DNA from 4 places in the Arthrobacter sp. U41 genome. Region 1 is predicted to be linked to each of the others. Evidence: riboswitches for the same ligand, from Rfam matches in the RefSeq annotation. Region 1 holds a riboswitch; each other region holds the start of a gene.
What was found. A riboswitch is a leader RNA that binds a small molecule or an ion and turns the genes downstream of it on or off. The one in region 1 is predicted to bind S-adenosylmethionine.

Region 1 (7,826 bases):
CTTCGTGGCGGACCCCGACAACCTGGCACAGTGGCGTGAGGCCGTGCAGCCCAACACCAAGCTGTTCTTCGGCGAGGTCGTCTCGAACCCCCGCCAGGACGTGCTGGACATCGAGGGCATCTCGGCGGTGGCGCACGAGGCCGGGGTCCCGCTGATCGTGGACAACACCCTCTCCACCCCGTACCTGATCCGGCCGATCGAGTGGGGTGCGGACATCGTGGTGCACTCGGCCACGAAGTACCTCGGCGGCCACGGGGCCGCAATCGCGGGTGTGATCGTGGACTCCGGCAACTTCGATTTCGGCAAGGACCCGGCGCGCTTCCCCGGTTTCAACACCCCCGACCCCACCTACAACGGCCTGGTCTACGCCCGGGACCTTGGCGCGGACGGGGCCCTCGGCGCCAACCTCGCCTACATCCTCAAGGCCCGCGTCCAGCTCCTGCGCGACCTCGGATCGGCGGTGTCCCCGTTCAACGCCTTCCTCATCGCCCAGGGCATCGAGACGCTGAGCCTGCGCATGGAGCGGCATGTCGCGAACGCCATCAAGGTCGCCGGATGGCTCGAGGCCAGGGACGACGTCGCATCCGTCGCCTACGCCGGGCTGCCCTCCAGCCCCTGGTACGAGCGCGGACGCAAGTACGGTCCCCAGGGGACCGGCGCCGTCGTTTCCTTCAACATCGCCGGGGGAGCCGAGGCCGGAAAGCGCTTCGTCGACGCCCTTGAACTGCACTCGCACGTGGCGAACATCGGCGACGTGCGCTCCCTCGTCATCCACCCGGCGTCGACCACCCACAGCCAGTTGACGGCCGAACAGCAGACCGTGGCCGGCGTGAACCCCGGCCTCGTGCGGCTCTCCGTGGGCCTGGAGCACATCGATGACATCCTCGCCGACCTTGACGCCGGATTCCGCGCGGCCAAAACCGCCTGAGCGAGCTCCCGGCACCCGGCATCCCCGCCCTTGTGGCGCGGGTGCCGGGACAGGCGTTTAACGCGGGGAGTCATACGGGCGTCACAATCTTCGCCACCTGGCCGCCGCATTTCGTAGACTCAGTAAAGGTCATGAGTGCCAGCGACAGCCCCGGCTTGCTGGCCGGCAACCCTCCTTTTGCGGCGGGGTGCCCCGGGTGAAGACCTGGCCTGCCGGTCAGCTGACGGTGGGCAAGCGCGAAGTTAGGTCCTCATATGACAATTGCCGCCACCCGCCAGGGTGTACCCGTAAGCAAGACCTCCCACACCCATGCCCCCGTCGCGGATGAAGCTGCCCCGGACGGCGCCGTGCCGGATGGAACCGTCCGGTACCTCCGGATCGGCGACCTGGAGCTCGAATCCGGCGCCCGGCTGCCGGACGTCACCCTCGGCTACGAGACCTGGGGGACCCTTAATGCGGACCGCTCCAACGCGGTGCTGATTGAACACGCCCTGACGGGGGACACCCATGTCACGCGGGGCGCCAGCGAGGAGCCCGGCTGGTGGGAGCAGCTCGCCGGCCCCGGCGCGCCGGTGGACACGGACAAGTATTTTGTGGTTTCGATCAACATCCTGGGCGGCTGCTACGGCTCCACCGGACCCTCGACCACGGCACCCGACGGAAAGCCCTGGGGCTCACGGTTCCCGCTCGTCACCCTGCGGGACACGACCGAAGCCGAAGCCAGGCTGGCGGACGCCCTGGGCATCCGCCGCTGGTTCGCCGTGCTTGGCGGTTCTCTGGGCGGGGCGCGTGCGCTGGAGTGGGCGGTCAGCTACCCGGAGCGGGTCCAGCGCTGCGCCGTGATTTCGGTCGGGGCCAGCAGCACCGCCGAACAGATTGCCTTCGCGCAGGCCCAGACCCTTGCCATCCGGCAGGATCCCAACTTCAAGGGCGGGGATTACTATGGCGGTCCGGAACCGGAAGCGGGTCTGGCCCTGGCCCGGCGGATAGCGCACATCACCTACCGCTCGGCCGCAGAGCTGGACGGGCGGTTCGGCCGGAACGCCCAGGACTCCGAGGCTCCGCTGGAAGCCGGATCCCTCGCCGGGCGCGGGCGCTACCAGGTGGAGAGCTACCTCGACCACCAGGGCAACAAACTGGTCCGCCGCTTCGATGCGAACAGCTACATCGCCATCACCGAAGCACTGATGAGCCATGACATCAGCCGGGGCCGCGGCCTCCTCCCGGAGGCCCTCGCCCCGGCCACGGCGGAGTTCCTGGTGGCGGCCGTCGACTCGGACCGGCTGTACTTCCCGGCCCAGTCCCACGCGCTCGCCGACGCCCTGCCGGGGGAAGTGGCAGTGCACACCATCGAGGCGCCGATCGGACACGACGGCTTCCTGACCGAGATCGGCCAGCTCAACAACCAGCTCCGGCAGCACTTCTTCGGCTAGCCCTTCGAGCTAAAACCGCCCCCGGTGTGCATTTTTGCAGATGGGCTCTGCACTAATGGCGGTTGAGGCCCCGGGCCTGAGCGTCCATACTCATTGAGAATGACGCCGCGTGTCGCAAATCACAGGCGTCCATTGCCCAGAGGTCCATAGGGTGTCGACGGAGACACCGAAGGAGTCGAAATGAGTACGCAAAACGCCGCCAGGCGCCCCGAAGAAGAAGACGTCAAGTCTTCAGGCCTGAAGAAGGTAGTAACGGCCTCGATGGCCGGCACCGTTGTCGAATGGTATGAGTTCTTCCTCTACGCCTCCGCAGCCACCCTGGTCTTCGGCAAGTTGTTCTTCCCGAACTCCGGCACCGAACTGGACGGCATTATTGCCGCCTTCGTCACCTACGCAGTCGGCTTCGTTGCCCGCCCGATCGGTGGCATCGTCTTCGGGCACTTCGGTGACAAGTTCGGCCGCAAGCAGCTCCTCCAGCTCAGCATCATCCTCGTGGGTGTCTCCACCTTCGCGATGGGCTGCCTCCCGACCTTCCAGCAGATCGGCTACTGGGCACCGGCCCTGCTGGTCTTCCTGCGCTTCGTCCAGGGCTTCGCCGTCGGCGGCGAATGGGGCGGCGCCGTCCTCCTCGTGGCCGAGCACAGCCCCAGCAAGTCCCGCGGCTTCTGGTCCTCCTGGCCGCAGTCCGCGGTCCCGATGGGCAACCTGCTCGCCACCGGCGTGCTGTTCGCGCTCTCCTCACTGCTTTCCGCGGCCGAATTCCTCAGTTGGGGCTGGCGTGTAGCCTTCTGGCTCTCCGCCGTGATCGTCATCGTCGGCTACTACATCCGCACCAAGGTCCAGGACGCCCCGATCTTCCTGGAGGCCCGCAAGGAAGTCACCGTCGAGAACAAGGGCTACGGCGTCGCCGAAGTCTTCCGCCGCTACCCGCGCGGCGTCTTCACCGCCATGGGCCTGCGCTTCGCGGAGAACATCCTCTACTATCTGGTGGTCACGTTCTCCATCACGTACCTGAAGATCGTGGTCCAGACGGATACCTCGCGCATCCTGCTCCTGCTGCTCGTGGCGCACTTCATCCACTTCTGCGCGGTTCCGATGGTCGGCAAGCTCTCCGACGCCTACGGCCGCAAGCCCGTCTACATGGCCGGCGCCATCCTTGGCGGCACCTGGGGCTTCTTCGCCTTCCCGATGATGGACACCAAGAACGACCTCATCATCCTCGCGGCCATCACCATCGGCCTGCTCTTCCACGCCCTGATGTACGCCGGCCAGCCGGCCATCATGGCTGAGATGTTCCCGACCCGGATGCGTTACTCGGGCGTCTCGCTCGGCTACCAGGTGACCTCCATTGTGGCTGGTTCGCTGGCTCCGATCATCGCCACGGCGCTGCTGAGCCAGTTCAAGTCCTCCACCCCGGTGGCCATCTACCTGCTCGGTGCCTGTCTTGTGACCGTCTTCGCGGTCGTTATGCTCAAGGAAACCCGCGGTATCTCCCTGCACGACGTCGACGCCGCGGATGCCCAGGGCACCGCGGACCTCCTCGCCGCCGCCAAGAAGTAAAGCAAGAAGGAACCCTCACAAAGTCGCTGCCAGGAGCAGCGACGAAGCGACAGCAACAGCCCGGGTCCCGCAGTGCGGGGCCAGGGCTGTTGCCGTTGAAGCGTCTCAGCCTGCCTGTACGGCCAAGCCCCTCTGGACAGCTCAGCGCGCCATGACGGCTCAGCCGGCCAGATCCGCCTGGCGGGCGGAAATCTCCGTCCGGATCGCCCCGAGCACCGCCTGCACCGCGGCCGAACGCAACGATTCAGCGCGTGCCACCGCCCAGATCGGGAGCTGCCGCTGGAAGTCGTCCGGCAGCACGGCGACGAAGCCGGGGTCGCCGACCACCAGGAAGTTGGGCAGCAGGCCGATTCCTGCACCCCGGCGGACCGCCTCCAGCTGGGCAAAGATGCTGGTGGCCTGGAAGCTGGAGCGCGGGACGGGAAGCTGGGTGGAGCGGTGGCCGAGTTCGGCGACCTGCAGCGCCGACTCCACATACGAGACAAAGCCGTGCTGCCGGACGTCGTCGAGCGTCACCGGCAGCCCACGTTCGCCGACGTACTGCGGACTGGCATACAGCCGGAGAAAATAGTTGGACAGAAAGATGGTCTGCGCATTGCTGACGTTTTCCAGATTTCCGACCACCACTTCGAGATCCACCCCGGAGCGGTTCTGGCTGACCTTGCGCGTGGCGCTGAGCATTTCAACGTTCAGCAACGGATGGGCCCGCTGCAGCCGGACGAGTGCCGGCGCAACGAACTCGGCGCCGAAGCCGTCGGGTGTGCTGATCCTGACCAGGCCCGAAATCACGTCCTCGGACCGGGCGATCCGGTTCGTGAGCGCACCGAGGGTCCCCTCGATGGCTTCGGCGGCAGCCACAGCCTCGCTGCCAAGGTCCGTCAGTTCCCAACCGTGCGGGCTCCGCTCCAGGGTGCGCCCGCCCAGCTGTTTGTCCAGCGCCAGGATCCGGCGGGAGATGGTGGTGTGGGTGGTGCCGAGGGCTTCGGCGACGGCGTTGAACCTGCCGAGCCGGGCCACCGTCAGCAGGATGAGCAGGTCATCCGGACTGGGAAGCCGCCGTAAGTCCATGATGACCCCTCCGAATCCGAGCATGTGCATCCATGCACATGCCATCTGTAGTTTTTTGCCTTGATTGCACTGTAACAGGGTGTGATGCTTGACACGGAACGTCCGGTGATTGGCCGGGCCATTCGAACAACCAAAGCACGACGCAAAGCAAAGGAGCTTATGCCATGGCAGTAATCGCTTGGATCGGACTGGGGAACATGGGCGGGTCCATGTCTGTGAACCTCGCCAAGGCCGGCCACGAGGTACGCGGCTTCGACCTCAACGCCGAGGCCCTTGCCGCCGCAGAGGCAGGCGGCGTAAAGCCGGCGGGCAGCATCGCCGACGCCGTCAACGGAGCCGACGTCGTCTTCACCATGCTCCCCAAGGGCGAGCATGCCCGCGCTGTCTACCTGGGCGAGGACGGGGTCCTGGCCCACGCGGACACCCGGACCCTGCTGGTGGACTCCTCCACGATCGACATCGCCTCCGCCCAGGCCCTGCACGACGCCGCGGCTGCCGCCGGCTTCCGCTTCGTCGATGCCCCGGTCTCGGGCGGCATGAGCGGCGCGAAGGCGGCCACCCTGACCTTCATGATCGGCGGCGAAGCCGGGGCCGTGGCCGAGGCCACCGAATACATCAAACCGATGGCCGCCAACATCATCCCCACCGGGGGTCCCACCACCGGCCAGGCGGCGAAAATCTGCAACAACCTCATGCTCTTCATCAACCTGGCCTCCACGGCGGAAGGCGCCGTGCTGGCGGACCGGCTCGGACTGGACAAGCAGGTCTTCTGGGACATCGCGTCCGTCTCCTCCGGCGACAGCTGGGCGCTGCGCACCTGGTACCCGGTCGCCGGCGTGGTCCCCACCGCGGCCTCCAACAACGACTTCGCCCCGACCTTCACCACCGAGCTGGCCAACAAGGACATCGGGCTCGCCATCAGCGCGGCACGGGACACCGGTACCCCGCTGGAAATCGGCGAGCACGTCCAGCAGCTCTTCCAGCGCCTCATCGACTCCGGCAAGGCCGGCATGGACTGCTCCGCGATCGTCAAGCTGGTCGACGGCACCCTCGACACCGGCTCGGCAGACGCCCAGTAACCGTCCTCCCCGCATAACTCCCGCACCCAGCGGCCCCGAACAGCTCCCCACGAAAGAGACCCACCCATGGAACGCATTCCGCACTTCATCAACGGCGCCCTGATTTCCGACGCCGAGCGCTACGGCCCCGTCTTCAACCCCGCCACCGGCGAGCAGGAAAAAGAGGTCGCCCTGGCCTCCGCCGACCGCGTCGAGGAGGCCATCCGTGCCGCCAAGGCCGCCCTGCCCGGCTGGCGCGCCACCAGCCTCGCCAAGCGCACCAACATTTTCTTCAAGGTCCGTGAACTGCTTATGCAGCGCCGCCCCGAACTGGCCGCCCTGCTGACCAGCGAACACGGCAAGGTCCTCTCAGACGCCGAGGGCGAGATCACCCGCGGCCTGGAGAACATCGAATTCGCCACCGGACTGTCCCACGCGCTGAAGGGTGAGCGCTCCGAGCAGGTGGCCGGCGGCGTCGACGTCCACTCCGTGCGTCAGCCGGTCGGTGTCGTCGCCTGCATCACGCCGTTCAACTTCCCGGCCATGGTGCCGTTGTGGATGATCGGCAGCGCCCTGGCCTGCGGCAACACCGTGCTGCTCAAGCCCAGCGAAAAGGACCCGTCCTCGGCCCTCTTCATCGCGCAGGTCTTCGCCGAGGCCGGCTTGCCCGCCGGTGTCCTCAACGTCGTCCACGGCGACAAGGAAGCCGTCGACGTGCTCCTCGAAAACCCGGACGTCAAGGCCATCAGCTTCGTCGGCTCCACGCCGATCGCCCAGTCCATCTACCGGCGCGCCGCGGACCACGGCAAGCGCGTGCAGGCCTTGGGCGGCGCCAAGAACCACATGGTGGTCCTGCCGGATGCGGACCTGGACATGGCAGCCGACGCGGCGGTCTCCGCGGCCTACGGCTCCGCCGGCGAGCGCTGCATGGCCGTCAGCGTCCTGGTCGCCGTCGGGAACATCGCCGATGAGCTGGTCAACGCGATCACCACCCGGATGCGCACGCTGACGATCGGCCCCGGCACCGACCCGTCCTCCCAGATGGGCCCGCTCATCACCGCCGAGCACCGCGCCAAGGTCGCCTCCTACGTCGCCGGCGCCGCCAACGAGGGCGCCACCGTGGTGGTGGACGGCCGGGAGCAGAAGTTCGATTCCAACGGCTTCTTCATCGGCGTCAGCCTGGTGGACCACGTCAAGCCCGGCATGAAGGTCTACGACGACGAGATCTTCGGCCCGGTCCTCTCCGTGGTCCGCGTCGAGACCTACGCCGACGCCGTCAAGCTGGTCAATGACAACGAGTTCGGCAACGGTGTGGCAATCTTCACCCGCGACGGCGGCGCCGCGCGGCAGTTCGAGTTCGACGTCGAGGCCGGCATGGTGGGCGTCAACGTGCCGATCCCGGTGCCGGTGGGAACGTTCTCCTTCGGCGGCTGGAAGAACTCACTCTTCGGCGACACCCACATGTACGGCCCGGAGAGCATCCGCTTCTACACCCGCGGCAAGGTCGTCACCACCCGCTGGCCGGATCCGTCCACCTCGGTGATCGACCTCGGCTTCCCCCAGGTCGACTGACCGCCCCCGCACCAAAACAAAACAACGCGGGGTCACATCGCGCCCATCCGGTACCGGATCTTGGGCGCGAAGTGACCCCGCGTTTGTTTGTTGAGGGGGTTTTAGCCCTTCATGATCTCCGCACGCTGGGCCATGTAGTCCTCCATGGAGAGCTCGCCCTCGCTGTAGCGCTGGTCCAGTTCCGCGAGCTTGCGGGCCCGGAAGCCC
Region 2 (7,826 bases), 1.6 Mb from region 1:
CGGCACCGTTCCGTCCCGCAGGGCAGCGGTCCACGACTCCGCCGGATCTGCCGGGAGTTTCCCCATGTCCTTGAGGCGAATGTCCGTTACGGGAATGTCCTTCACCAGTATCAAATCTCCGCCTTCCTGCGCCACGGCGGGGCGCTCCAGCCGGGCCACTGTGTTCCAGCCCGCTGTCCGGGCTGTTCAGAACCAAAATCCGGCCGCATTTAAACAGCCGGGACCTGTCATTCACAACCCGGCCCGGCAGGCAAATATTCCGCAAAAGTGCAAGACTAGAACCGGTTCTCCCGCATTGATTCCGCGGTTCGTCCACCCAGGAGGAAATTCATGTCGTTTGTCCGCTTTCTCGCCCGGCCCATGCTCGCATCCAGTTTCGTCCTTGCCGGCATGGACAAGCTAAAGAATGCGGATGACACTGCCACGCAGCTCTCACCCCTGCTGCGGCGCGCGGCTGAATCGCTGCCGTTCCAGACCAACGAGAAGGTCCTGGCCCGCGTTATCGGCGGCACCCAGGTCGGAGCCGGCGTGCTTTTCGCGCTCGGCAAGTCGGCACGCCTCGCCGCTACCATCCTGGCCGTCATCTCGGCGCTCAACGGTTACGTCGAATGGCGCAGCGCGGACATCAGCTCCAAGGACGGCCGTGACGCCCGGCGCAAGCAGCTACTCAAGAACGTCTCCCTGACCGGCGGGGTCCTGCTCGCCGCCGTCGACACAAACGGCCGGCCCAGCCTGGCCTGGCGCGCCGAGCACCTCGCCGCGGACGCCAAGAAGAACGCAGGCCACCTCGCCGCCGATGTCCGGAAGACCACCGGCAAGCAGCTGAAGAAGGCCGACAAGGCTGTGCGCAAGGCCGTAGACCACACCGTCGGAGCCTAAGACAACAATGACAGGCGCCACCCCCGCAGCAGCCCGCCCCGTTCCGGCCGACAGCGTTCCGCCCTGGCGGGCGCCGTTCGCCGTTCGGCCCGTCGACGCAACGGTCACCGTTCCGGGATCGAAGTCCCTGACCAACAGGTACCTGGTGCTGGCCGCCCTCGCCGACGGGCCCTCGCGGTTGCGTGCCCCCCTGCATTCCCGCGATTCGGCCCTGATGATCGAGGCGCTGCGGCAGCTGGGGGCGACTATCACGGAAGTTCCGGGCGACGGCGCCTTCGGCCCTGACCTGGCCATCACGCCCATCAGCCTGGATGCCCCGGAGGCGCGGTCCGCTGTCGATTGCGGGCTGGCCGGGACGGTGATGCGGTTCGTCCCTCCCGTCGCGGCCCTGCGCCGCGGAGTAACACTGTTCGACGGCGATCCGCACGCCCGGAACCGCCCGATGGGTCCCATCATCGCGGCGCTGACCGGGCTGGGCGTCGCCGTCAGCGCACCCGGCGGCGGACCGGCGTCCTCGCTGCCGTTTGCGGTCGAGGGCACGGGCGAAGTCCGGGGCGGCCACCTCGTCATTGACGCCAGTGCTTCCTCGCAGTTTGTCTCGGCGCTGCTCCTGGCCGGAGCCCGATTCACGGGGGGACTGCACCTCGAGCACGTAGGCAAGCCCGTCCCCAGCCTGGACCACATCAACATGACGGTCGCCGTGCTCCGCGGCGCCGGTGTCGCCGTGGACGATTCCCGCCCGAACCACTGGGTCGTCTCCCCCGGGGCCATCCGCGCCTTTGACCTCAGGATCGAACAGGACCTCTCCAACGCCGGGCCGTTCCTCGCAGCGGCGCTGGCCACCCGCGGCACGGTCCGGATCCCCAATTGGCCGGCCAGGACCACCCAGGTCGGCGATCTGTGGCGCGGCATCCTGACCACCATGGGTGCCACCGTCACGCTCACCGACGGCACCCTGACCGTCACCGGCGGCCCGGAGATCAAGGGCGCGGACTTCGACGAGACCAGCGAACTCGCCCCCACGGTCGCCGCCCTCTGCGCCCTCGCCAGCGGCCCCTCGCGGCTGGGCGGCATCGCCCACCTCCGCGGCCACGAAACAGACCGGCTGGCCGCCCTCGTGGCGGAGATCAACCGCCTGGGCGGCGACGCGGAGGAAACCTCCGACGGTCTCATCATCCGGCCCGCGCCACTGCACGGCGGGGTCGTCCACAGCTACGCCGACCACCGTATGGCCACGGCAGGTGCCATCCTGGGCCTGGCCGTCCCCGGCATCGAGGTCGAGGACATTGCGACCACAGCCAAGACGATGCCGGACTTCCCGCGGCTGTGGGAATCCATGCTCGCCCAGGGCGCCGGCGGAAGTGCAGCCCCCGCAGACGCCATCCCCGCAAAGAAGGACGCCGCCGGTGGCACGCAGCACTGACTCCTGGGACGAATCCGACGTCCGGATCCGGCCCAACAAGAAGGGCACCCGGCCCCGCACCAAGGACCGACCTAGCTACGACGACGCCGTGACCGGGCGGATCATCACCGTTGACCGGGGACGCTACACCGCCGTCGTCGCCGAGGGCACGCCCGAGGAGCGCAAAATCATCGCCGCCCGGGCCCGGGAGCTGCGCCGCAACCCCGTCGTGGCCGGCGACTTTGTCTCGCTCGTCGGGGATGTCACCGGCGAGCCCGACACCCTGGCCCGTCTGGTCAGGATCCAGGACCGCAAGACCCTGCTGCGGCGCAGTGCCGATGACACGGACCCGATCGAGCGCGCCGTCGTCGCCAATGCCGACCAGCTGGTGATCGTGGTGGCAGCTGCCAATCCGGAGCCCAGGACCGGGTTCATCGACCGCGCCCTTGTGGCCGCGTACGACGCCGGGATCGAGCCGCTGCTGCTGGTCACCAAGGCCGACGTCAAGGATCCCGCGGAGCTCCTCGCCAATTACCAGCACCTCGCCTTCCCCGTGATCATCTCCAAGACGGCGGACTCCGCAGCCTCCGGCATCGATGCCCGCTCGGACGACGGGTTGTCCGCCCGGCTGGACAAGGACGCCGTCTCCCAGCTGCGCGCCTACCTGGACGGGAAGGTCACCGTCATGCTGGGCCATTCCGGCGTCGGCAAGTCCACCATGGTCAATGCGCTGACCGGCGCCGAGCGCGCCACCGGCGGTGTCAACGCCGTCACAGGGCGCGGACGCCACACGTCATCCTCGGCGCTAGCCCTGAAGGTCAACGACGCCCCCGCAGGCAGCTGGATCATCGACACCCCCGGCATCCGCTCCTTCGGCCTGGCCCACGTGGACCCCGACCGGATCCTGCACTCCTTCCCGGACCTTGAACCCGGAACCGACGCCTGCGAGCGGGGCTGCAAGCACGACTCCAGCGCCGTCAACTGCGGCGTGGACGCCTGGGTGGCCGCCGGCCACGCGGGCGAATCCGGCCCGGCCCGGCTCAGCTCGCTGCGCCGCCTGTTGGGGACGGACCCGCGGATGGAAGCACAGGACGTCAAGGAGCTGGGCACCGTCTCCTGAGCGGGCAATCGGGGCGCGGATCGCCCTGTGCCGGGCCGCCTCCGGCGGCGCAGCCACCCGGCCTCCCGCCAGGGCGCCCGCTTTGGCGGTAGTTTGGAACCATGAGTCAACCCGCTTCGAGCTACAACGATGACCTGCGCCTTGCCCATGTACTGGCAGATTCCGTAGATTCCCAGACCATGAGCCGCTTCAAGGCACTCGACCTTCGGGTCGAGACGAAGCCGGACCTGACGCCGGTGACGGACGCCGACAAGTCCGTCGAGGAAGCCATCCGCGGCCAGCTGTCCCGCTCCCGGCCGCGCGACGCCGTCCTGGGCGAGGAGTTCGGCAGTTCCGGCCACGGCTCCCGCCGCTGGATCATCGACCCGATCGACGGGACCAAGAACTTCGTCCGCGGCGTCCCCGTCTGGGCCACGCTGATCGCCCTCGTCGACGAGGGCGAGCCGGTCGTCGGCGTCGTGAGCGCCCCGGCACTGGGGAAACGCTGGTGGGCTGCCAAGGGCGCCGGCGCCTACATGGGTCGGTCGCTGGCCGCCGCCACCCGGCTGAAGGTCTCCAACGTCTCCAAGCTCGCGGACGCCTCGCTGTCCTACTCCAGTCTGGGCGGCTGGAAGCAGCGCGGCAACCTCGATGAGTTCCTGGGCCTGACCGAGGAAGTCTGGCGCACCCGCGCCTACGGCGACTTCTGGTCCTACTGCCTCGTGGCCGAAGGCGCCGTCGACATCGCCTGCGAGCCTGAACTGAACCTCTACGATATGGCCGCCCTGGTTCCGATCGTCACGGAGGCCGGCGGACGCTTCACCTCCCTCGAAGGAGAGGACGGCCCCTTCGGCGGCAACGCCCTCGCCACCAACTCCATCCTGCACTCGGAGGTCCTCAAACGCCTCAACCCGGGGCTGGACGACCTGCTCTAGGCCCTGGCGGCGGCCGTTTCGACCGCACCTCCCGGAGCCGTGCCGTAATAAAGCGCTTCACATAAGGGCCCTGTCTTTTCCGCTCCCGCACGGATGTCCTAGGCTCGAAGCAGGTCACGAGTGCCAGCGCTAAACCCCGGTTTGCTGGCCGGCAACCCTCCATTCGCGGTGGGGTGCCCCGGGTGACGACCTGGCCGGTCCGGAACGGACCCGGCAAGCGCGGATCCCCGGTGCGTGGGGTCCTTTTCGAGCGAGGTCCCATGACGACTGCCACTTTTCCTGCCACTGCCGAACTGCCGTCCGGCGCCGGCCAGACCCTCCACGAGGCGAGGTTCGCCGTCGCCCGCCGGCCCCTGGCCGCGGTGACCGGCGCCGAGATCCAGGCCCCCCTCATTCAGGGCGGCAGCGTCCGCTACGCCAACCTGGATTACGGCGCCTCGGCCCCTGCCCTGTCCGTGGTTTCGGCGTACCTCAACGAGATCCTGCCGTACTACGCCAGTGTCCACCGCGGCGCCGGTTATGCCTCCCAGATCAGCACCTCGGTCTACGAGAACGCCCGCAGCATTGTCCGGGATTTCGTCGGCGGCCGCCCGGACGATTCGGTGATTTTCACCCGGAACACCACCGATTCCCTGAACCTGCTGGCGGGCTGCCTGCCGGTCGCCGACGGGTCCCACACCGGCGAGGTGCTCTATCTCGACATCGAACACCATGCCAACCTCCTGCCGTGGCAGAGCGTGCCGCACCGCAGCGTCATCGCCGCTCCCACCCTGGCCGCGACGCTGGAACTGCTCCGCGGGGAACTCGCTTACGGCGGCGTCAGCCTGCTCGCCGTGACCGGCGCCTCCAACGTCACCGGAGAGATCCTGCCGATCCGGGCCCTGGCCGCCCTGGCCCACGAATTCGGCGCCCGGATCGTCGTCGACGCCGCGCAACTGGCGCCGCATCGGCGGATCAATATCGCGGCGGACGGCATCGACTATCTCGCCTTTTCCGGGCACAAGCTCTACGCACCGTTCGGCGCCGGAGTGCTTGTCGGCCGTCCCGACTGGCTCGACGCCGGCACACCGCACCTGGCCGGCGGCGGAGCCGTCCAGGATGCCCGGATCGACACGGTCAGCTGGACCACCGGTCCTGCCCGGCACGAGGGCGGTTCCCCCAATGTCCTTGGCGCCGCCGCCCTGGCCCGCGCCACCCAGGTGATTGCCGACCTTGACGCGGAACAGTGGCACGCGCACGAAAACGCCATCCGGTCCTTCCTCGTCGAGGGCCTGGCCCGGATCGACGGCGTCAGGGTGCACCAGATCTTCTCGGATAGTGCTTCCTTCGATGCGCCCGCAGGCACCGGGCCGGGCACCGGCACAATCGGCGTCGTCAACTTCTCGCTGGAGGGCTACGACGCGGGCCTGGTGGCGGCCTACCTGTCGGCCGAACACGGCATCGGTCTGCGCGACGGCCGCTTCTGCGCGCACCCCCTGCTCCGGCGGCTCGGGCTGCCCTCCGGATCGCTGCGGGCCAGCTTCGGCCTGGGTTCCCGGCTGGAGGACGCCGAGCGGCTGCTCGCCGGAATCCAGGACCTGCGCCGGACCGGCCTCGGCTGGGACTATGTGGTGGACGCCGGACGCTGGGTGCCGTCCAACGACACCCGCAGCTACCCGCACTGGGCTCCCAACACACCCGGCACCGCCGGCGCCGCGCCCTGCACGCTGGACTGATGGCCCGGCGGGGGCAAAGCCAAGGAAACGCGGCCCGTGCTTCGTGCGGTAAATTCGGAAGGTACCCATCCGGACCTGCCTAAGGAGAACGCACGTGGCACGCGGCGGACCCAAACTGCACCAGGAGCGGCGCCAGAAGCTGGGGCAGAGCTTCCGGGACGGCGGGGAACACTACGAACGCGTCCGCCCGGGCTACCCCGCTGACTCGGCCGACTGGCTGATTCCCGCCGGCGCGAAGGACGCCGCGGACGTCGGCGCCGGAACCGGGAAGTTCACGGCGCTGCTGGTGGCACGCGGCCTGCACACGGTGGCCGTGGACCCTTCCGCCGACATGCTGGAACAGCTGCGCAGGACACTGCCGGGCGTCACCGCCGTCGAGGGTACCGCCGAGGACACCGGGCTGCCCGCCGAAGCTTTCGACCTCGTGACCGTCGCGCAGGCTTGGCACTGGTGCGATCCCCTCCTGGCCAGCACGGAGATCGCCCGGATCCTCCGCCCCCACGGCGTGCTGGGGCTGATCTGGAATCAGCTGGACACGTCCGTTCCCTGGGTGCACCGGCTCTCGCGGATCATGCATGCCGGCGATGTCCACAAGCCGCACTTCAAACCGCCGCTGGGTCCGGAATTCACCGGGCTGGAGAGCCATCTCACCCGCTGGGAGGATCCGGTGCGCACTGCGGAGATCATGGAGCTGACGAAGTCCCGCAGCTACTATCTGGCGGCCGGCGAGGCGACCCGGGCCAAGGTGCTGGGCAACCTCGACTGGTACCTGCACGAACATCTGGGCCACCGCCCCGGCGAGGTCCTCCCGCTCCCCTACCTGACGCAGAGCTGGCGGGCAGTCCGCGCCTGATCCCGCCCGCCGCCGTCGACAGCGTGGTCCTGGTCGTGGCGGTCCGCCTCGTCCTGCTGTGGCTGCCGGTCTCCGGCGCCGCCTGATAGTAGGCTGGTTGCTGTGAAGACCAGTCCGCCCTCCTCCTCGATCGAGGATTACGTCAAGGTCATCTACTCCTTCACGGAGTGGCAGGACAAGCCCATCACCTCCACCCAGCTGGCCCAGCGCCTCGGCGTGGCCAACTCCTCGGTCTCCGAGATGGTCCGCAAGCTCAAGGACCAGGGACTCGTGGACCACCAGCCCTACAGCGCCATCAGGCTCACGGCCGACGGCGTCCGGCTGGCGTTGTCCATGGTCCGGCGGCACCGGCTCATTGAGACTTTCCTCGTCCGGGAACTCGGCTACCGCTGGGACGAGGTCCACGACGAGGCCGAACTTCTGGAACACGCCGTCTCGGACACTTTCATCGAACGCATGGCGGCCAAGCTCGGGAACCCGGTGCGGGACCCGCACGGTGATCCGATCCCGGCAGCGGACGGCTCCGTGCTGATGCCCGCCGCCCACCGGATGAGTGAGCTCGATGACGGGCACACCGGCCGCATCACCCGGATCAGCGACGAGAACCCCGAACTGCTGCGCTATCTTTCCGCCGAGGACATCGGGCTGGACGCGGACGTCGAGGTGCTGGGCCGGAAGCCTTTCGGCGGCGCCCTGGTCGTGCGGATCGGCTCCGGCGGCACCCGGCAGGAGTTCGACCTCGCCGAGGAAGTCGCGTCCGCCCTCTGGGTCCACAGCGACACTGCCCATCCCGGCTGCAGCCTCAAGCGGCCCTGAATGCGGCCCGCACCGACCGGAGCCGCGGCATGAAGCGCGCGGCCAAGGCACCAGCACCGGCGGCTGCCGGGGCCCGGCCCGGGCTGCCAGGCTGGCGGGCGTGGGCCGCCGTCGCCGTTGGCGGCCT
Region 3 (7,826 bases), 840 kb from region 1:
TCGGATTCCGCACCCGCGCCCTGCACGCCGGCGGCACACCCGACGCCGAGCACGGCGCCCGCGCCGTGCCGATCTACCAGACCACGTCCTTCGTGTTCAAGGACACCCAGGACGCCGCCAACCTATTTGCGCTGCAGAAGTACGGCAACATCTACTCCCGGATCGGCAACCCCACGGTCGCCGCGTTCGAGGAACGCATCGCGTCCCTGGAGGGCGGCATCGGGGCGGTCGCCACGTCCTCGGGCATGGCCGCGGAGTTCATCACCTTCGCCGCGCTCACCCAGTCCGGCGACCACATCGTCGCGGCCTCCCAGCTCTACGGCGGCACTGTCACCCAGCTGGACGTCACGCTGCGCCGCTTCGGAGTGGACACCACCTTCGTTCCCGGCACCGACCCGGCTGACTACGCCGCTGCGGTCCGGGAAAACACCAAGGCGATCTTCGTTGAGGTGGTCGCCAACCCGTCCTCGGAAGTCCAGGACCTGGAGGGGCTGGCAAAGGTGGCGCACGACGCCGGCATCCCCCTCGTCGTCGACGCCACCTTGAGCACGCCGTACCTCGTGCGGCCGATCGAACACGGGGCCGACATCGTGATCCACTCGGCCACCAAGTTCCTCGGCGGGCACGGCACCACGCTGGGCGGCGTGATCGTCGAGAGCGGCCGCTTCGACTGGGGCAACGGCAAGTTCCCCACGATGACCGAGCCGGTGGCCTCCTACGGGAACGTCTCCTGGTGGGGGAACTTCGGTGAATACGGGTTCCTGACCAAGCTGCGCTGCGAGCAGCTGCGTGACATCGGACCCGCGTTGTCGCCGATGTCAGCGTTCCAGCTCCTGCAGGGCGTCGAGACCCTCCCGCAGCGCCTGGACGAGCACCTCAAGAACGCCCAGGCCGTGGCGGAATGGCTTGAGGCCGATGAGCGTGTGGCCTACGTGAACTTCTCCGGGCTGCCCTCGCACCCGCACTTCGAGCGGGCCAAAAAGTACCTGCCGCTCGGACCGGGCTCGGTGTTCTCCTTCGGCGTGAAGGGAGGCCGCGCGGCCGGGCAAAAGTTCATTGAGTCCCTGCAGCTGGCCTCGCACCTGGCCAACGTCGGCGACTCACGGACCCTCGTGATCCACCCGGGTTCCACGACCCACCAGCAGCTCAGCCCGGAACAGCTCGAGTCCGCCGGAATCCCCGAGGACCTGGTCCGGATCTCGATCGGGCTGGAAGATATCGAGGACATCCTCTGGGACCTGGACCAGGCCCTGGACGCCGCAACAACCGGGACGGCCGAAAGTGTATCCGCGGAAGCGGCACATCCCGACGAACTTCCGGCCGACACCTGCACGATTGGAGCACTCTCATGAGCGGCGAAGAAACCCGTACCTGGACCGGGCCCTCCGCTCCGGAGCGGCTGAACCTGCTGCGGCAGGCGAAGTCGATCGCGATCGTTGGCGCCTCGGACAAGCCGTCCCGGGCAAGCTACTTTGTGGCGACGTACCTGCAGTCCTCCACGCGCTACAAGGTGTATTTCGTGAACCCTGTGGTGAAGGAGATCCTGGGCGAACCGACGTACGCCTCGCTGGCGGACCTGCCGGAGAGCCCGGACATCGTGGACGTGTTCCGCAGGCACGACGACCTGCCGGGTGTCCTGGACGAGGCCATCGCGGCCGGTGCCAAGACGCTGTGGCTTCAGTTGGGCTCGTGGCACGAGGATGTGGCGAAGGAAGCCGAAGCTGCCGGACTCGACGTCGTGATGGACCGCTGCGTGAAGATTGAGCATGCCCGTTTCCACGGCGGCTTGCACCTGGCCGGCTTCGACACGGGGGTCATCTCCTCGAAGCGGCAGGTCCTGGCCTAGCGCCTCCCGCAGGTCCGGATGCCGAACTCGCAGGCCCGGACGCAGCGCCTCCCGCAGGTCCGGATGCCGAACTCGCGGGTGAGGTTCACGCTCGCCGTAACGAAACGGCGAGCCTGAACGTCACCCGCGAACTGGACGGACCAGGGCTGGATGGGGTGCGCTAGGGCTGGACGGGGAGCGTGGGGAGGACTCCGGGAAGAGCCGGCACCGCGGGAAGGTCGTGGTCCTCGCCGGCGCCGGGGAGCGCGGGTGTCCCCGGTACGACCGGGCGGTGGGGCGGCGACGGCAGGACTCCGCCGCGGCCGACAGCAGGCGGAGGGCCAGGCGCAACCGGCGTCACCGGAACTGCCGTTGATCCGGGCGCCTCCGGAGCATCAACCACCGGCGGTGCGACGGCGCCCGCTGCGTTCGACGGCGCGGGAGCCGGGACGTCCGACGGTGACGGGCGGGCAGGCTGTGGAGCTGAACCGGCGGTCCCGCCGGACGGCTGGAAGATGATGCCCACTGAGTGGCTGACGCTGTCGCGGAAGTCCTCGCTGGAGGCCGCCACGGCGCCGGTGCCGAGAGTCATTGCACCGACCACGGCGCCGCCGACGATTGCCAGCCTGCGCTTGCTGCCCCGGCGCTCGGCCAGGCTCGTGACCCCGGCCGGCAGGGATTCGGCGGAATCCGGCGCAGCCGGCACCGACGCCAGCGCGGCAGTCCCTGCGGCGGCAAACCTGTCAGCGGCAGAACCGTCAGCGGCAGCGGCGCTGCCGGCTGCCAGCAGCGCCGCGAGGTCGGCGCGGGGCGCGGGGGCCCGCTCCGGGACCAGGGCACGGAGCTCCTCCAGCGAACTGCGGAGCTCTGAGGCTGATTCGAGGCCGGAATCACGGAGCATCGCCTGGATGCTGCCATCCTGCTGGGGTTCGCGGGTTCCGGTCATGATGCTGCGTGGTCCTTTTCGGTGACGAGTTCGCGCAGGGCGCTGAGCCCGCGTCGTTGAAGCTGCTTGATCGCACCCGGTGACTTGTCCATGATGCCGGCCACCTGATCGATGGAGAGGTCCGCGACGATCCGCAGGACCAGCACTTCCCGTTGCTCCTCGTTGAGCCGGGCAAGAGAATCCGCGATGCCGCCCAGCGAGCCCAGGAGCTCGTCCTCGGCGGAAGGGGCGTACCGTGTGTCATCCCGGGGATCGTATTCGGCCAGGTACGGCGTGCGTTCGGCCCGACGGCGGTGATCGACCAGCCGTGCGTGGGCGACGGAGAAGATGAAGGTCCGCAAGCCGCTGTGGCCCCCGGTGACCTTGGCCAGTTTCGGCAGGATATCGACAAAGACGTCCTGGGTGAGTGCCTCGGCGTCTTCCACCCCGCGGGCCCGGAAGTATCCGAGCACCGCGGGCGAAATGACCGTGTAGACAGCGCTAAATCCTGAGGGCTCGCCAGCCAAGGCTGCTGACAATTCGTCATCGCTTAGCTGTTCTGCCAAGAGGCTGTCCTTCCGGTTACTGCTGGGGTGCGGCCCTGGCAAGTCTAGCGGCCGCACCCCGGGTGCCTCCAAGGAGGCGGTTGATGCCTACTTGTTGAGCTCAGGCAGCTCGTCCGACGGCAGGGCCGGGATGGCCGGCACGGCCGGGGTGGCCGGCTCGCCCTTGGCACCCGGTACTGCCGGGACGGCGACGGTCACGTCGGCGTGGGCCATGGCCTCGGCAGCGCCCTTGGCGTTGGCGGCACCATCGGCGGAGACGCCGTCCTGATCAGCTTCGAGGGAGCCCTCGGCGGACCCTTCGGTGCCCTCAACGCTGGCGTCGCCCTCGGCGGAGCCGTCAACGGACGGAGCAGCCGGAACGGCGGGGACGGCCGGAACGGCCGGCTCGGCGGGAAGCTCGGGGGTCGCCGGAACCGCAGGGGTTGCCGGGACGGCGGGGGTTACTTCAGCCTGCTGGGTGTTCGAAACCTGGGCCGCGTTGGCCAGGCCGATGCCAGAGAATCCTCCGACGGCGAGAATCGCGGCGCTGACGGCAATCTTGGTGGTCGTGCTAACACTCTTCATAGGTAAGGTACATCCTTTGTTTTTGTGTGAAGGCCGGCTGAGGCCCTGTCGGGGCTGTCACCAGCCCGCGCTTTCGGTGGAAGGCTGGTCGGCGCCGCATGGGGGGCGCGGCGCCGGCCTGCACTTGCAGTGGAAGGCCGGCCGGGTTCTGGTGGGGGTCCATCCTCCGGCGGCGCTTACAAAGGAGTAATCGCTGGGGTGCCCCGAAAGGTTACGCATCGGGCGGAAGTTTCTTTTCCCCGGCTGGTCCGGCTCTGCGCGGGGGCCGAAACAGCCCATAACGAGAACGGCGGCGGGCCACCTTTGCAGGTGACCCGCCGCCGTCGTGCGTCAGCAGTTGGTGGTTCAGTCGTTGATCAGGTCGTTGATCACGATCGTCTGGTCGCGGTCCGGGCCGACGCCGATCGCCGAGAAGCGCGTGCCGGAGAGCTTCTCAAGTGCCAGCACGTAGTTCTTGGCGTTCTCCGGAAGGTCGTCCAGGGTGCGGGCGCCGGTGATGTCCTCGGTCCAGCCTTCGAAGTACTCGAAGATGGGCTTGGCGTGGTGGAATTCGGTCTGGGTCATCGGCATTTCGTCGTGCCGGACGCCGTCGACGTCATAGGCCACGCAGACCGGGATCTGCTCGATGCCCGTGAGCACGTCCAGCTTGGTGACGAAGTAGTCCGTGAAGCCGTTGACGCGGGAGGCGTGCCGCGCCAGCACGGCGTCGTACCAGCCGCAGCGGCGGGGCCGGCCGGTGTTGACGCCGAACTCGCCGCCGGTCTTCTGCAGGTACATACCCATGTCGTCGAACAGTTCCGTGGGGAAAGGACCTGCGCCCACGCGGGTGGTGTACGCCTTGATGATGCCGATGGAGCGCGAGATGCGGGTGGGGCCGATGCCCGAGCCCACGGAGGCGCCGCCGGCGGTCGGGTTCGAGGAGGTCACGAAGGGGTAGGTGCCGTGGTCGACGTCCAGGAACGTGGCCTGGCCGCCCTCCATGAGGACCACCTTGCCCTCGTCCAGCGCGGTGTTCAGGACATAGGTGCTGTCGATGACCAGCGGGCGGAGGCGCTCGGCGAAGGACAGGAAGTACTCCACGATCTCATCCACCTCGATGTCGCGGCGGTTGTAGACCTTGACCAGGAGTTCGTTCTTCTGGCGCAGCGAGCCTTCGACCTTCTGGCGCAGGATGGAGGCGTCAAAGACGTCCTGGACGCGGATGCCGAGGCGGGCCACCTTGTCCATGTAGGCCGGGCCGATGCCGCGTCCGGTGGTGCCGATGGCGCGGCTGCCGAGGAACCGCTCGGTGACCTTGTCCAGGACCTGGTGGTAGGGCGCCACGAGGTGGGCGTTGGCGGAGACCCGCAGCTTGGAGGTGTCCGCGCCGCGCGCTTCCAGGCCGTCGATCTCCTGGAACAGCGCCTCGAGGTTCACCACGCAGCCGTTGCCGATAATCGGAACCGCGTTGGGGCTCAGGATGCCGGCCGGAAGGAGCTTGAGCTCATACTTCTCACCGCCTACGACGACGGTGTGCCCGGCATTGTTGCCGCCGTTGGGCTTGACGACGTAGTCGACGCGGCCACCAAGCAGGTCAGTGGCTTTACCTTTGCCTTCGTCGCCCCATTGGGCTCCGACGATCACGATTGCTGGCATGGGATCCTCCCCCATTCGTTCGGGCCGAATTCCGTGTGGTTCACCAGGGTGTTCACCGGAGCTCAGCGCCGTTCATGAGAATGCCCCGAATCTACCGCTGTGCTCTTACCATCAACGCCAGAGTCCGGGGCTCTTACCACCCAAGTTTAGCCGATAGCGGTGGCGGCGACTCATTTGACCATCCAATGGACTTCCCGGTGGACTTCCCGCAGGCTGCGCCGGCGACCGGTGTCCAGCCTGCGGGAACATCGGCGTCAGGGCTTGCGCGGGGTCTCTTGGTGGAATTAAGTAAGAGTTGACCATCCCGAGCGGCCGAGGGACCTGAACCGTTGACGCCGCAGCAACCCTGCCGGACACTGCCCTGTGACGGCAAAGGTGCTACCGCCAGGACCGATGGAAAGGAAGCACCCCATGCTCCAGAACACCGACCATATCCGCGCCACCCACGCCGGTTCGCTGCCCCGCACCCCCGAGCTCATCGCCGCGAACGAGGCCAAGGAAGCGGACGGCATCACCCCCGAGTTCCTGGACCTGCTGGAAACCTCCGTGGTGGAGATCGTGCAGCGCCAGAAAGACCTCGGCATCGAGATCGCCAACGACGGCGAATACGGGCACACCATGTCCAGCTCGGTGGACTACGGAGCCTGGTGGAACTACTCGTTCAGCCGGCTCGGCGGGCTCGTGCCCACGGACGTGGACCGCTGGGCGGACGCCGCGGTGCACCGCTCAAGCCCCGGGAACATCGTGCTGACCTCCTTCCCGGACCGGCGCGACCGGCAGAAGTTCAACGATGCCTACAACGATCCGTCCTCCGGGATCCTGGCGCACCGCAAGAGCGTCACGCAGCCGAAGATCGCGGGCCCGCTGCACTACACCGGTCAGGCGCTCGTCGGCTCGGACATCGCCAACCTCAAGACCGGGATGGCCGCCGCCGGGCTGTCCGAGGGCTTCGTGGCCTCCCTGTCCCCCGGCTCCTGCGCCCGCGTCGCCAACGAGTACTACAAGACGGACGAGGAGCTCCTCTACGCCTGCGCCGACGCCATGCGCGAGGAATACAAGGCCATCATCGACGCCGGGCTCACGGTCCAGCTCGACGACCCCTCGCTGGCCGAAAGCTGGGACCAGATCAACCCGGAACCGAGCCTGGCCGACTACCTCAAGTTCATCCAGCTCAGGGTCGAGGCCACAAACTGGGCCCTGCGCGACCTCCCCCAGGAACAGATCCGGCTGCACGTCTGCTGGGGCTCCTGGCACGGCCCGCACACCACGGACATCCCCTTCGCGGACATCATCGACTCCGTCCTGCAGGTCAACGCGGGCGGCTACTCGTTCGAGGCCGCCAACGTCCGCCACGAGCATGAATGGCGCGTCTGGGAGGACACTAAGCTCCCGGACGGAAAAGTCATCATCCCCGGCGTCGTCTCCCACGCCACCAACGTCGTCGAGCACCCGGACCTGGTCGCTGACCGGATCGTACGCTTCGCCCAATTGGTGGGCCGGGAAAATGTGATTGCCTCCACAGACTGCGGTCTCGGCGGCCGGGTGCACCCCCAAATCGCCTTTGCCAAGCTGGAATCCCTGGGTGAAGGCGCCCGCCGCGCCACCGCGCGGCTCTGGTAGGAGGCCTCCGGCCGACCCGGCATTTCGCAGGGCTTGATAGACTAATAAGGATCGACCAGGAATCGGTCCACACCACATTTTCAAACCACACCGTATTCGGCGTGCCCCCGGACGGTCTGGCAGCTTCACCAATCCCGCAGGAGACTCAGCAATATATGACAGCCTTGGCCACTGAAAATTCCCGCGAACAGCTTCTGAGCCGCCGCTACGAACCTAGCGTCGCGGCCGTCAACGAGTTGTGCGACACGCTGCAGGCAACCAAAGCTGGCATGAATGTCCCGTATGTGGATCCGATGCACGACGTGGACGAGTGCCGCATCATCAGCCTCTTCTCCAACATCGGAACCGAGGACGAGTCGGGTTTCATCACTGCCGGTGACGAGGAAGCCGCCACCCGCCTGCTCGGCGTCCAGTGGAAGCTGGGCCTGCGCCCCGAGTACGTAATGCCGTGGAACGTTCACCCCTGGTACGTCCCGGGCGAGCCCAACGGCAAGTTCACGCCGGACCAGATTTCCGCCGGCCTGAAGCCGCTGCTGAAGTTCCTCGCCGTGGTGCCCCGCGCCTCCGTGATTGTGGCCCACGGCACCGAGGCCAACCGCCTCGCCAACCTGCTCCTGAAGACCGAGGTGCCCATGATCTGGCGCCGCGGCCTCAAGACCTACAAGGTCCGCTCGCTCAGCGGCCGCGCCTT
Region 4 (7,826 bases), 1.7 Mb from region 1:
CGCCGACCACGCCCGTGACCAGATGCGCGTTCGTAATGATCTCCCCCGTGCTGCCAATCACGATGCCGGTCCCCTGCGCCATCACACGTCCGCCGCCACTAGGGTCCAGGAAGGGGTTGGACTGGGTGGTCGTGGCATGCACAGAGACCACGGCGGGCAGCGAGGCCGCCAGCAGGGCCTGGATATCCATGGGGTGATCCGACATCGCGCCGCCGGTGGTCAAGTACTGCCTGATCACGGTTTCGGTGCCCCAGCCGGTGGCACGCGCCACGACCAGCGCGGCCCCGGCACCGGTCAGCGCAGCAACCAGGAGCACGGCCAGCAGCGGGAGGAGTCCGAGCACGTATCGGCGGGGCCGCTTCGGCGGGTTCGGTGCCCCATCCACAGGCTGCGGCGCCACCCTCGCCGCGGAAACCGGAGGCGGTACGTTGGTTTCCAACGTCATAGGGATATGATCCGGCCACCGGCGGCCGACGGATAGGGGCAAAGGCCCCGCCCAACATGACAAACCCAAATACAAGCGTGACAAGCTTTGTAATACACGCTGCCCGGAAACTAGCCAAGAGGACCGGCATGATTCATGCTTGCACTATGACCTCACTGTCGAGCCAGTACCGGATCATCGCGGTCTGCACCGGGAACATCTGCCGGTCGCCGATGGCCGAACTGATGCTGGCGGAGGCCCTCGCCGCGGACGGCCTGGCCGGGGCGGTGGTGGATTCCGCCGGAATCACGGCCTATGAGGTGGGCCACCCGATCGACCCGCGGGCCGCCCGCAAGCTCACCGCCCACAGCATCTCCTCGGACCGTCACGTGGCGCGCGAATGGCGGGCAGAGTGGTTCCAGAGCCGCGAACTCATCCTGGCCCTGGACGTGGACCACTTCGGCTGGCTGCAGCAGGCGGCGCCTGACCGCGCGTCCCTGGCCAAGATTCGAATGCTGCGCAGCTTCGATCCGGCCGTCGCCGGCAAGGACCCCCTTGACCAAGGCATCGAGGACCCCTGGTACGGCGGCCACGCGGACTTCGACCTCACCTGGACCCTGATCCGCGCTGCCCTTCCCGGGATCGTGGCGCACGTCCGGGTAGAACTCGACCAGCGTCGAGGGCCGGACGGACAACAGCCCGGCAACGCAGGGCAGCGGGTACGCTCTATTTCATGAGCCCCGCACCCGTTATCATCGCCATCGACGGACGGTCCGGAGCAGGCAAGACCACCCTGGCGATCGAACTGGCGGCCCGGCTCCGCGAGCACCACAAGGTTTCCCTCTTCCATCTTGAGGACATCTACCCCGGCTGGAACGGACTCGCCGCCGGCATCGAACGCTACGTCTCAACGGTTCTGGCCCCGCTGCACCGCGGTGCGCCGGCCGAGTGGGTCAGCTGGGACTGGAAGGCGCACTACGACGGCGACGTCCGCACCACCCAGCCCGCCGAAATCGTCCTTGTGGAGGGCGTGGGCGCCGCCGCGGAGGCCGCACGCCCCTTCCTTTCCGCGGTGATCTGGGTCGATTCGCCCGAACAGGACCGGCGCACCAGGGCCCTGGCCCGCGACGGCGACAGCTACGAACCCTACTGGGACCAGTGGGCCGCCCAGGAGAAGGAGTGGCTGGCCGGGGACGACGTTCCCGCCCAGGCTGGTGTCAGGGTGCTGAACCTTGCCGACGGCGCCGCTCCGGCGGACGTGCTGCAGGCACTCCAGTACCTGCCGGCGCTGTCCCCGGTGCTGCTGCCGGAGCTGGCCGCCCGCCGTGGCCTCGAGCTCCGCGCCGAACGGATCGAGGCCGCGCCGGACCCTGCCCGGCTGTTCGAGTCCCTCTTCGGCCACTCGGCCAACGCCGTTTGGCTCGATTCCTCCCTGCCGCCGGAAGGCGACGCGGCGGAACGGAGCCGCTTCAGCATCCTGGCGGACGACGGCGGCCCGTTCGGCCAGTCGGTCCGGCACAGTTCGGGCAAAACCCAGGTGAGCGTAGGCAACGCCCTGGTCCGGACCGAAGGGCCGTTCTTCCGCTGGCTGGACGGAGTCTGGGGCCGCCGCGCCCTCCGCGGCCCCGAGGGCTACCCCTGCGAGTTCACGCTGGGCTGGCTCGGCTACCTCGGCTACGAACTCAAACGTGAGACCGGCGGCAGCGACGTCACGGCCGAAACCCCGGACGCCTGCCTGCTGTTCGCCGGCCGGGCCGTGGTGCTGGACCATGTGGAGCGCGCGGTCTGGCTGCTGGCCCTGGACAGCGCGGACGCCGGGGACTGGCTGGAGACGGCCCGCGCCGCCGTCGAGGCATCAACCGGACACCCCGGGGCGGGCGGCGGCGCCGTCGAACCATCCGCCCCCGGCCACGCCCCCCTGGACTTTGCCGCGCGGGACTCGGAAGTCTCCTACAAGTCCAAAATCACCGAGGCCCAGTACGAGATCACCGAGGGCAACACCTACGAGGTCTGCCTGACCACCGCACTGACCGCAGAGCTTCCCGCCGCCGCCCTGGACCCGCGGGAGGCCTACCTGGCACTGCGCCGGCGGAATCCCGCCCCGTTCGCCAGCTACCTGCGGTTCGGGGAGCTCACCGTGGCGAGCACCTCGCCGGAGCGTTTCCTGCGGATCGCGGCCGACGGCGGGATGCGCGCCGAGCCGATCAAGGGCACCCGGCACCGGGACGCCGATCCCGCCCGGGACGCGCTGCTGCGGCAGGAGCTCGAATCCTCGCCGAAGGACCGCGCCGAGAACATCATGATCGTGGACCTGCTGCGCAACGACCTGAGTCACTTCGCCGTGCCCGGCTCGGTGTCGGTCAGCCGGCTCTGCGCGATCGAAAGCTACGCCACGGTGCACCAGATGGTGAGCACCATCGATGCCCGGCTCAGGCCCGGGATGCCCCGGGCCGAGGCCGTCGCGGCCTGTTTCCCTGCCGGGTCCATGACCGGCGCCCCGAAGGTCAGCACCATGGCCATCCTGGACCGGCTGGAGGGCGCGCCCCGGGGTGTGTACTCCGGCGCGATCGGCTATTTCTCGCTCAATGGCGCGACCGACCTGGCCGTCGCGATCCGGACCCTCGTCCGCACCGAGCAGGCCGGCGGCCGCGCGGGACTCAGCCTCGGCGTTGGCGGCGCGATTACAGCGGATTCCTCCCCGCAGGAGGAGTACGAGGAAATCCGGACCAAGGCCTTCGGGGTCCTGTCGGCGCTCGGCGCGGAGTTCCCCGCCGGCTGACGCCGGCCGCGCGGGCCGCCGCAGGCGCACACCCGCGCGCCTGCGGCTACTGCAGAGTGGCCGTCAGCCGTGCCACGTTGTCGACGTATTTGACGCCCATCGGCCGCTTCATCCAGTCCTCAAGGATCAGTTCCTTCGAGATCGCCCGGTAGGCATCCTCAACAGCGCTGATGCGCCGCACGATGTCCTCGCCCAGGAGCATCACCGAGACTTCCAGGTTCAGCGAGAAGGAGCGCATGTCCATGTTGCTGGAGCCCAGCACGGCCACGTCGTTGTCAATGGTGAAGTGCTTGGCGTGCAGCACAAACGGCGCCTGGTACAGGTAGATCCGCACCCCGGCCTCCAGCAGCGCCTCGTAGTAGGACTGCTGGGCGTGGTGGACCAGGAACTGGTCGCCCTTTTCCGAGACGAAGAGTTCGACGTCCACGCCGCGCTGCGCCGCCGTCGTCACCGCATACAGCAGGGAATCATCCGGGACGAAGTAGGGGCTGCAGATCGAGATTTTGCGCTGCGCCGAGTAGATCAGCGTGTTGAAGAGCCGCAGGTTGTTTTCGGTGATGAAGCCGGGGCCGCTGGGCACCACCTGCGCCGTGATGTTGCCGGCGTGCAGTTCGGGCCGGTGCGCGAGCTGGCCTTCCAGGGACTCGTCGGTTTCGCTGAGCCAGTCGGTGGCGAAGACGACGTTGAGCGTGGTGACGATCGGCCCGCGCAGGCACGCCATCAGCTCGACCCATTCGCGGCCCACTTTGCGGTGACGCGGGTTGTTGTAGGAGGGCTCGATCAGGTTCTGCGAACCGGTGAAGGCGACCTCGCCGTCGATCACCATGATCTTGCGGTGGTTGCGCAGGTCCGGCCGGCGCCACTGCCCCTGCAGCGGGTTCAGCGGCAACATGGGCCGCCAGCGGATCTTGCTGGCCTTGAGCCGGGCAATGAGCCTGCGGTAGCCCTTGATGCGCAGCGTCCCCAGGTGGTCGAACAGCAGGCGGACTTCGACGCCGCGCTCTGCGGCTTCCTCCATCGCGGTCAGCAGATCGTCCGTGATGTGGTCCGAGCTCATGATGTAGAACTCCGCGTTGACGAAGGATTCAGCTTCACGGACGGCGGCCGCCATGGCCTTGATCGAGTCCGGGTAACCGGGCAGGAGCTCCACGTGGTTGCCGTCCACCATGGGAAGGGAGCCCAGGGTCTTGTTCAGTTCCGCCGCGGAGGACACCCATTCCGGGCCCTCGTAGCTGCTTTCCAGCATCGCCAGTTCCGAGGCGCCGGCGCGCACCCGGGCGTTCACCGCATCCTGCTGCGACCGGCGCTTGCGGGAGAGCCGGAAATTGCCGAAGAGCAGGAAGAGGACCAGGCCCACGGCCGGAACAAAGAAGATGATCAACAGCCAGGCCATGGCCGTGGTGGGACGGCGGTTTCCGGGGATGATACCGAGGGCCAGCACCCGGATGGCGAGGTCAACCACAGTCAGAATCAGGATCACCCAGGACGGAAGTGTTTCCGCCAGGGAAAATGGCCACAGCACAGGCGAACCCCTCAAGTTCCAGACCCGCGGAATAGTTCCGGAACGGGCAATCTTCAAATCCTATCCCGCGGCCTGCCGCACTAAGCTGAAGCCATGACTTCTCCTGCCCTTCCCGCCCCCGTCCCGGTGCTGGTCTTCCTGGATCCCGCCTTCGACGACGGCCGGCTGGCCGATGCGACCAAGCCGCAGCTGATGGCGACGGACCAGGGCGCCACCCGCGGCGACGGCGTCTTCGAGTCGCTGCTGGCAGTGGGCGGCCAGCCCCGCAAGCTCCAGGCACACCTGGACCGGCTGGCCGGGTCCGCCCGGCTGCTGGAGCTCGACATCCCCGCGGAGGGCGCCTGGCGCCGGGCCATCGCAACGGCGATCAGCGAATACCGGCGCCAGCATGCGCCCAGCGCCGCGGCCGTCAACGACGACGAACTGGTGGTCAAGCTCCTCGTGACCCGCGGCGTCGAGGGGGCGGCCGGGCCCACCTGCTGGGTCCAGGCCTCCGCCCCCGGCCCCACCGGGAGACGCCAGCGCGAGACCGGCGTCGACGTCATCCTGCTGGACCGCGGCTATGACAGCGATGTCGGGGAACGGGCCCCGTGGCTGCTGATGGGCGCCAAGACCCTCTCCTACGCCGTCAACATGGCGGCCCTGCGCTACGCGCACCGCCAGGGCGCGGACGACGTCATCTTCACCTCCGCGGACGGCCGGGTCCTGGAGGGTCCGACGTCGACCGTTCTGCTCGCGCACCTGGAAACCTCCGACGACGGGGCCGGCGGGGTCCGCACCGTCCGCCGGCTCATCACGCCCCAGCTCGACAGCGGGATCCTCCCCGGCACCTCGCAGGGAGCCCTGTTCACTGCGGCCAAGGCCGCCGGCTGGGAGCTGGGCTACGGCCCGCTGGAACCCCATGACCTGTACGACGCCGACGCCGTGTGGCTGATCTCCAGCATCCGGCTGCTGGCGCCCGTCAACCACATCGACGGCAAGGAAATCGGCACGCCGGAGCTGCGCCGGCAACTCACGGCGGAACTGAACGCGCTCTACGCCACCATCGAGTAGTCCCGCCCCGCACCCACCCCAACGCCGACCACAACGCCGACCACAACGCGGGGTCACTTTGCGCCCGTCCGGAGGCCCCGGATGGGCGCTACGTGACCCCGCGTTGCAGTTGGTCCCGTTACCTAACATGACGACGGCGGGTCTGCGGGCCGGCGTCGGAGGTGTTACGTTTTTTGGTGAGTAATGAGAACCGGCGCCAAGCCCTGACTGGCCGGTCGGCAACCCTCCCTTTCGCGGCGGGGTGCCTCAGGTGAATACTCGGCATATCGACCATTCGAGCTGCAAGCGTGAAAGAAGGAGATCCGTCATGCCTGACGCGTCCGCCCCCGCTGTCCCCGGTACAGCACCAGCCCCGTCCCCCGCACTCCACGGGTCCGCCGAGGAGAAACTGGCGTACCGCCTGTTCACCGGCCCCGATGACCGCGCCTTCTGCGAGCGCGTCTCGGCCGCCCTGGCCGACGGCTACGTGCTGCACGGCAGCCCGGCAGCCACATTCAACGGCGGCAGCGTCATCGTGGCCCAGGCCGTCGTGCTGCCGGCGGCAATCGCCAGCGCCGACGCCGCCGTCGCCAACGCCGTGGATGATCTTGAGTTCGACGGCGAGGGCCACGCGTGAGCTACGCCGGGGACCTCACCCCGCAGCAGGCCTGGGCCAAGCTCGAGGACGGCGCCATCCTGGTGGACGTCCGCACCGAGGGCGAATGGGCCCACATCGGCACCCCGGACACCGCCCCCGCAGGCGGGAAACGGAACGATCCGCTCTTCATCCAGTGGAATCTTGCCGGAGGCATCCCCAATTCGCAGTTCGTTGCGCAGCTGAAACAGCAGGCCGCCGGCGCCGAAGGCAACGAGCTGGTGTTCCTGTGCCGTTCGGGTGCCCGTTCCATCGCCGCTGCGGTCGCCGCGACGGAGGCCGGCTACACCTCCTATAACGTCCTCGAAGGTTTCGAAGGCGAACCGGACCGCGACGGCGAGCGCACTGTCAACGGCTGGAAGAACCGCGGCCTTCCCACCCAGTCCGGAAAGCACTAAGTGAGCTTCAACCCTGACGCCGCCGGCTGGAGCGCCGACACCCAGGCTGTCCGCGGCGGACTCGACCGCACCGCTTTCCAGGAAACGTCCGAGCCGATCTTCCTGAACTCCGGCTTCGTCTACGAATCCGCGGCCGCCGCGGAGCGGGCGTTCACCGGCGAGGACGAGCGCTTCGTGTACTCCCGCTACGGCAACCCCTCGGTGGCCACCTTCCAGGAACGGCTCCGGCTGCTCGAAGGCACCGAGGCATGTTTCGCCACCGCCTCGGGGATGTCCGCGGTCTTCACCGCCCTCGGCGCCCTGCTGGCCGCCGGCGACCGTGTGGTCGCGGCCCGTTCACTGTTCGGCTCCTGCTTCGTGATCCTCAACGAAATCCTTCCCCGCTGGGGTGTGGAGACGGTCTTCGTGGACGGCCCGGACCTGGAGCAGTGGCGGTCGGCGCTCTCGGAACCCACGACGGCGGTCTTCTTCGAGTCGCCGTCGAACCCGATGCAGGAAATCGTGGACATCGCGGCCGTGAGCGAACTGGCGCACGCCGCCGGGGCGACGGTCGTCGTCGACAATGTCTTTGCCACTCCCCTGCTGCAGCGCTGCGGGGACTTCGGTGCGGATGTGATCGTGTATTCCGGGACGAAGCACATCGACGGCCAGGGCCGGGTGCTTGGCGGCGCGATCCTGGGCACGAAGGAGTTCATCGGGGGCCCGGTCAAGCAGCTGATGCGCCACACCGGCCCGGCGCTCTCGGCCTTCAACGCGTGGGTGCTGACCAAGGGGCTGGAGACGATGGCCCTGCGGGTGAACCATTCCTCCGCCTCCGCGCTGCGGCTGGCCGGATGGCTTGAGGAGCAGCCCGCTGTCAGCTGGGTCAAGTACCCGCTGCTGCCGTCCCATCCGCAGTTCGAACTGGCCGCGCGGCAGATGAAGGCCGGCGGCACGGTGCTGACCTTCGAGCTCTCCCCGTCGGCCGGGCGTTCGGCGAAGGAAGCGGCCTTCGCGCTGCTGGATGCGCTGCGGAT

Region 2: another riboswitch for S-adenosylmethionine. It lies ahead of ASPU41_RS19255 (aminotransferase class V-fold PLP-dependent enzyme); the one in region 1 lies ahead of metX (homoserine O-acetyltransferase MetX).
Region 3: another riboswitch for S-adenosylmethionine. It lies ahead of ASPU41_RS08280 (cobalamin-independent methionine synthase II family protein); the one in region 1 lies ahead of metX (homoserine O-acetyltransferase MetX).
Region 4: another riboswitch for S-adenosylmethionine. It lies ahead of ASPU41_RS04385 (DUF1737 domain-containing protein); the one in region 1 lies ahead of metX (homoserine O-acetyltransferase MetX).

Annotation. Positions count from the first base shown of each region.
Region 1 covers NZ_CP015732.1:2,614,961-2,622,786, forward strand. The annotation lists gene ASPU41_RS11880 (bifunctional o-acetylhomoserine/o-acetylserine sulfhydrylase) at 1-928, shown strand, start outside; SAM riboswitch class IV at 1,056-1,171, shown strand; gene metX (homoserine O-acetyltransferase MetX) at 1,183-2,361, shown strand; gene ASPU41_RS11890 (MFS transporter) at 2,542-3,921, shown strand; gene ASPU41_RS11895 (LysR family transcriptional regulator) at 4,081-5,013, opposite strand; gene mmsB (3-hydroxyisobutyrate dehydrogenase) at 5,154-6,068, shown strand; gene ASPU41_RS11905 (CoA-acylating methylmalonate-semialdehyde dehydrogenase) at 6,135-7,619, shown strand; gene ASPU41_RS11910 (hypothetical protein) at 7,721-7,826, opposite strand, start outside.
Region 2 covers NZ_CP015732.1:4,220,078-4,227,903, forward strand. The annotation lists gene ASPU41_RS19235 (DoxX family protein) at 331-879, shown strand; gene aroA (3-phosphoshikimate 1-carboxyvinyltransferase) at 887-2,302, shown strand; gene rsgA (ribosome small subunit-dependent GTPase A) at 2,286-3,401, shown strand; gene hisN (histidinol-phosphatase) at 3,503-4,315, shown strand; SAM riboswitch class IV at 4,428-4,541, shown strand; gene ASPU41_RS19255 (aminotransferase class V-fold PLP-dependent enzyme) at 4,576-6,030, shown strand; gene ASPU41_RS19260 (class I SAM-dependent methyltransferase) at 6,125-6,883, shown strand; gene ASPU41_RS19265 (metal-dependent transcriptional regulator) at 6,986-7,699, shown strand; gene ASPU41_RS19270 (fluoride efflux transporter FluC) at 7,729-7,826, shown strand, end outside.
Region 3 covers NZ_CP015732.1:1,773,830-1,781,655, reverse strand. The annotation lists gene ASPU41_RS08310 (O-acetylhomoserine aminocarboxypropyltransferase/cysteine synthase family protein) at 1-1,352, shown strand, start outside; gene ASPU41_RS08305 (CoA-binding protein) at 1,349-1,846, shown strand; gene ASPU41_RS08300 (hypothetical protein) at 2,007-2,771, opposite strand; gene ASPU41_RS08295 (RNA polymerase sigma factor) at 2,768-3,316, opposite strand; gene ASPU41_RS22610 (hypothetical protein) at 3,404-3,880, opposite strand; gene ASPU41_RS08285 (adenylosuccinate synthase) at 4,226-5,515, opposite strand; SAM riboswitch class I at 5,812-5,915, shown strand; gene ASPU41_RS08280 (cobalamin-independent methionine synthase II family protein) at 5,927-7,135, shown strand; gene ASPU41_RS08275 (uracil-DNA glycosylase) at 7,291-7,826, shown strand, end outside.
Region 4 covers NZ_CP015732.1:921,367-929,192, forward strand. The annotation lists gene ASPU41_RS04360 (S1C family serine protease) at 1-343, opposite strand, end outside; gene ASPU41_RS04365 (low molecular weight protein-tyrosine-phosphatase) at 592-1,161, shown strand; gene ASPU41_RS04370 (chorismate-binding protein) at 1,158-3,203, shown strand; gene cls (cardiolipin synthase) at 3,250-4,725, opposite strand; gene ASPU41_RS04380 (aminodeoxychorismate lyase) at 4,819-5,778, shown strand; SAM riboswitch class IV at 5,958-6,072, shown strand; gene ASPU41_RS04385 (DUF1737 domain-containing protein) at 6,086-6,394, shown strand; gene ASPU41_RS04390 (rhodanese-like domain-containing protein) at 6,391-6,810, shown strand; gene ASPU41_RS04395 (O-succinylhomoserine sulfhydrylase) at 6,811-7,826, shown strand, end outside.